DNA from 2 places in the Oceanobacillus sp. FSL W8-0428 genome. Region 1 is predicted to be linked to the other one. Evidence: predicted binding sites of a transcription regulator. Region 1 holds the regulator's gene; the other holds the start of a gene.

Region 1 (2,480 bases):
GAATCAGCCGATTAATTTGCTTTGTCAGCACGAGAGCAGGTAAATGCATCATAATAGAAGCTCGCATCCCAGTTCCAATATTTGTAGGACAACTGGTGAGGTAACCTTTTGTCTCGTCGAATGCATAGTCGGCCTTTTCTTCCAGCCAATCATCTAAGTAGTATGCTTCCTCCAATGCTTTTTTCAGCTGTAGACCTGGATAATACACCTGGATACGCAAATGGTCCTCTTCATTTACCATAATCGAAGTCTGCTCATTTTCGGATAATAACACAGCCGCATGATCACTATGCTTAATTAAATGTGGACTTATTAAGTGTTTTTCCACCAAAACAAGTTTTTCAATCATATTTAAATTATTCATTGGTATAAATGAAATGGAATTCTGCTCCGTATCTTCCTGCTGAGTATAATTTTTCTTAATAAACTGCAGTACTTCTTCTAATGCTTCTTGATTACCGGATGTCGGGTACAATTGATCAGCAAAGTTGCGGGCTAAACGAACGCGGCTGCTCATCACTATATCTTTATCTGGACCATCCTCCAGCATCCATGGGCTAATCGCTTCGTTTATAAATGATTCTAATGTCACGTGTTATCACCCGCTTCCTTATTTTGGTGATTTTCTTTCTCCAGTTCTCTGATTTTATCACGAAGAACAGCTGCCTTTTCAAACTCTTCTTCTTCAATCAGCTGTTTTAACTCTTCTTTATGAGAAGAAATTAATTGTTTTTGCTGTATATACTTTCCTGCACGCTTTGGTATCCTGCCAGTATGCTTTGTATTTCCAGCATGTACACGCCGTAAAATTGGTTCTACCTTGGATCCAAAGGAAGCATAACAATTTGCACAGCCAAATTTCCCGGCCTTTTTAAATTCACTAAACGTTCTGCCGCAAGAGGGGCATTTCAGTTCTTGGGACTGATTGGATTTTGTTGTTCCTGCAGAGCTCAAATTTAATCCATCCTTTTGGAACAGCCCTGATAAAAGGTCATTTAAAGAATATCCTTCTTCTGGATAGCTTAAATACCCTTTCTTCTTGGCACATACTTCACAAAGACTGATTTTTGTCTCCTGGCCATTTATTATATGTTTAAAATGTAATGTAGCCTTTCTTTCATGGCATTCCTGGCATTCCATACGACGCTCCTCCCCTTCAGGTAATTAATCGTTCAAATACTTAAGAGCAGTTAATGCAGATTTGAGTATACGTGCACGCAATTCATCACGTAATGGTAATTGAAAAGCCAATGTTGTTCTATCAATACTTGCTAACATTAACTTTGCTTCACGTGCTGTAATCAGCTCCTCCTCTAAAAGCCGATCTAAAATATCTAAGGCAGCACGTTGGGGGATCGAATCACCGATTAAAAATATAATTTCATCGATTAACTCTGATTGATTCTGATGACGTATACGCATAATCCGAATATAACCGCCACCCCCACGCTTACTTTCCACAATATACCCCTTCTCCACAGTAAATCGTGTATTAATCACATAATTTATTTGAGAAGGTACACATTGAAATTGATCTGCAATTTCACTTCTTTTAATTTCGATAGCTTGCTGCTCCTCTGCCTGTAATACTTTTTTCAAATATTGTTCAATGATATCTGAAATGTTACTCATCCTTCGCACCTCAAATCAAATAATTTATTCGATAAATCAGTTCCTTTGACTTTGACTAACTTTGACTATGACTTTATTATAATATAAATTCTTTAAGTTGCAAATGGATGGTATTTCTATTTTTGACAAACAGACAAGAAATCAAAACATAATTATAGAAACTCTATGAAAATATTTAAATTTTAACTTCGTTTTGTTATATTTACCACTCCTGGAAGCTTGGATATATCATCAAATAAATAAATTAAATTTTTATTCCCCTTCATATTTGTCCACATATGAATTCTGCGTTGATTACCTTCCAACAATTTTATCTCCATTTGTTTAATATTAAAATGATTCTTTTCAATTGACTTTACTGCTTCATGTATTTCAAATTCCTCTGATGCAATAATCTCAATAAAATTGCTTGATTTAAATCGGGGGAAGAAATGCTCTATTTGATTTAAAAAAATTAAACTGACAAGAATAATAAGCGTTGTTACAATAGCAACGCTGTACATACCGGCTCCGACAACTAATCCAATACCTGCTACAGCCCATATAGAAGCAGCTGTTGTTAACCCTTTGATAGTTCCTCCGTAAACAATAATTGTACCTGCTCCCAGAAAGCCGATACCGCTAATTACATAAGAAGGGATACGGGCAGGATCGAATCGAATATTATCATATTGTTCCATGAAAGCGATAAAACCAAAAATTGATAAAATCATCATTAAACAGGATCCTACTCCTACTAGTATATGCGTACGGAACCCAGCTGAATGATTATTAATTTCTCGTTCAAAACCAATTAAACCAGATAATATCAAAGCAATAAATAAACGTGATACAATAACAAGAAAATC
Region 2 (2,480 bases), 1.5 Mb from region 1:
TCCTTTTCTTTGCTGATCAATCCTCCAGCTATAATCGGGAGTTTCGTTGTCCTTGTTAATTCGTCTATGACGCTTGGCATAAGTCCAGGTAATATTTCAATAGCATCAGGCTGGTATTGATCTGCCATCTCAATTCCTTTTTTCATAGCATTTTTATCAATTAAAAAGATTCTTTGAACTGTCATTAACCCTTCTTCTTTTGCATATTTAATCAGGCTGTTTCTTGTAGTAATAATTCCTTTGGGCTGCCACACTTTTGCAATATACTTTAGTGCATTTTTTGAATTAGAAAGCCCCTCAATAAAATCTATATGTAAAAAAGTTTGCTTCCCAGCCTTTTTAAGTACATCTAGATAATCAGAAGTCGTAAGTAAATCTCCCGTTAATAAAAACACAACATTTGAATTTGAAGCAGCAGCCAATTCTAAATGTTCCGGTGATTTCACAGAAGCAATAACTTGTGACTCTACAATATTAACTATTTTTTCCATCAATATCCTCCTTGAAATATTTTCCAATAATAGAATCTTAATTAATCTATCTAAAAGATAGTTTTTAAAGCTCTTATGTCTTGACAGCTTTTGGGTAGTGAAAGTTTATATAACAGAGTGTGCAAAAGATAACATTTCATGGAGAAACAACTGTAAAGTGATACTTCAGCCTTGAGGAACGATTCTTTCCGCAGATAGAATTAGGTTATATCCTGCAAAAAGCTCGCTTGTAGGGGATTATAAAAAGGAAAACTTCTCATCCCGTCAAAGATGCCTAAGACTAGTGAAATGTGGGATAACATATACAAAATAACTTAACTTAAAATTTTTTATTATTTTCGAAATTCTACCTTGAGTTTATTTTACCATAAACTATACCCTGTAGGAATGACTAAACAGTTAATTTCACAGTATTTACGAGATATTTCGGATTTATGATAAACATAATTTTATCATTTCATAAAAAAATAATTTCCGGTAAAATGTTTTATAAATAAATCATATTTATAAGAACTATTTAAAACATTTCACATAGAAATAGAAAATAGCAAAAAAAAAAAAGACCGGTGTAAAACTCCGGTCTTTTTTTACTTTTTACACTTCGATTATTGTTTGCGTTCAAAGATATCATCAATTAAGCCGTATTCTTTGGACTGTTCTGCAGTCATAAAGTTATCACGCTCTGTATCATGTTCAATAACTTCTAATGGCTGTCCGGTGTTTTCAGACATGATACGGTTCATGCGTTTTTTAATTTCAATAATTCTTCTTGCATGAATCTCAATATCTGTTGCCTGACCTTGCGTACCACCTAATGGCTGGTGAATCATGATCTCACTGTTCGGCAAAGCAAAACGTTTACCCTTTTCACCAGCGTTAAGCAGGAATGCTCCCATAGAAGCTGCCATACCAATGCAGATTGTAGATACATCTGATTTAATAAAATTCATTGTATCAAAAATTGCCATTCCGGCTGTAATAGATCCGCCAGGAGAATTAATGTATAAAGAGATATCTTTTCCTGGATCTTCTGCTTCTAAGAATAATAGCTGTGCTACAATAGAGTTGGCGACATTGTCATCAATACCGCTGCCAAGTAAAATAATCCGGTCCTTCAATAAACGGGAATAAATATCGTATGCGCGTTCACCACGGTTTGTTTGTTCAATAACTGTAGGTACTAAATTCATTATAAATCCTCCTTGAATAGCCAGTTAACATGGCTGATGATTTAATTACTATAGTTAATATGATAGCTCATTGGTCAATAAAGGTCAAACAAAAAGATTCTCCAAATTTCTACTTTAACCAGTTTTCCCGATTTTATGTTTGTTAAACCTAAGAAATTTTATCAAATAAAGAAAAAGGACTTGTCTCAGAAGGAATTCGTATGTATAATTAAGGTTGTGTTTTTAATAAAACAATATGCGCCCATAGCTCAGCTGGATAGAGCACTGGTTTCCGGTACCAGGTTTGCCGGGGGTTCGAATCCCTCTGGGCGCGCTACTAGAAAAATGAAATGCATGATAACTCCCTCTTAAGTTTGAGTAAAGATTACCCGCCCTTAAGAGGGAGTTTTTAAATAGGCATAGATTTGCTATTTATTATAAACTTAACATTAGCTCAATCATACTTTCTCGCGAACAAGGCTTGTTAAATATTCCATTGCCTCTTCTTCGTCTTCACCTTCGATAATAAGCTTAATTTCTTCCCCTTTTGTCAAAGCTAAGCTCATCAGTCCCATAATGCTTTTCGCATTCACTTTTTTATCATCATTCTCTAAAAATATGTGTGAATCAAATCGATTGGCCTCTTGTACAAAATAGGCAGCTGGTCTTGCCTGCAATCCTGAATCTAATTCAATCTTCACCGTTTTCTCAATCAACAAATCCACTCTCCTGTCTTAAGTAAACGCCTCCATTTTTTGCAATGCAGAGAAAGCTCTGCATTTATTTTTTGGCGATGTTCCATGATATTTATTGCATTATA

The links. The regulator CtsR, encoded in region 1, represses protease genes until heat stress. The targets are predictions, from matches to a motif close to ATGGTCAATAAAGGTCAAACA.
Region 2: the regulator CtsR is predicted to act here: its motif matches at 1,752-1,772, upstream of clpP (ATP-dependent Clp endopeptidase proteolytic subunit ClpP).

The regions. Positions count from the first base shown of each region.
Region 1 is NZ_JBBORB010000001.1:1,494,439-1,496,918, reverse strand. It holds gene MKY30_RS06685 (protein arginine kinase) at 1-592, opposite strand, end outside; gene MKY30_RS06680 (UvrB/UvrC motif-containing protein) at 589-1,140, opposite strand; gene MKY30_RS06675 (CtsR family transcriptional regulator) at 1,165-1,632, opposite strand; gene MKY30_RS06670 (MgtC/SapB family protein) at 1,815-2,480, opposite strand, start outside.
Region 2 is NZ_JBBORB010000001.1:44,389-46,868, forward strand. It holds gene MKY30_RS00200 (glycerol-3-phosphate responsive antiterminator) at 1-491, opposite strand, end outside; gene clpP (ATP-dependent Clp endopeptidase proteolytic subunit ClpP) at 1,097-1,681, opposite strand; tRNA gene MKY30_RS00210 (tRNA-Arg) at 1,919-1,994, shown strand; gene MKY30_RS00215 (HPr family phosphocarrier protein) at 2,119-2,376, opposite strand.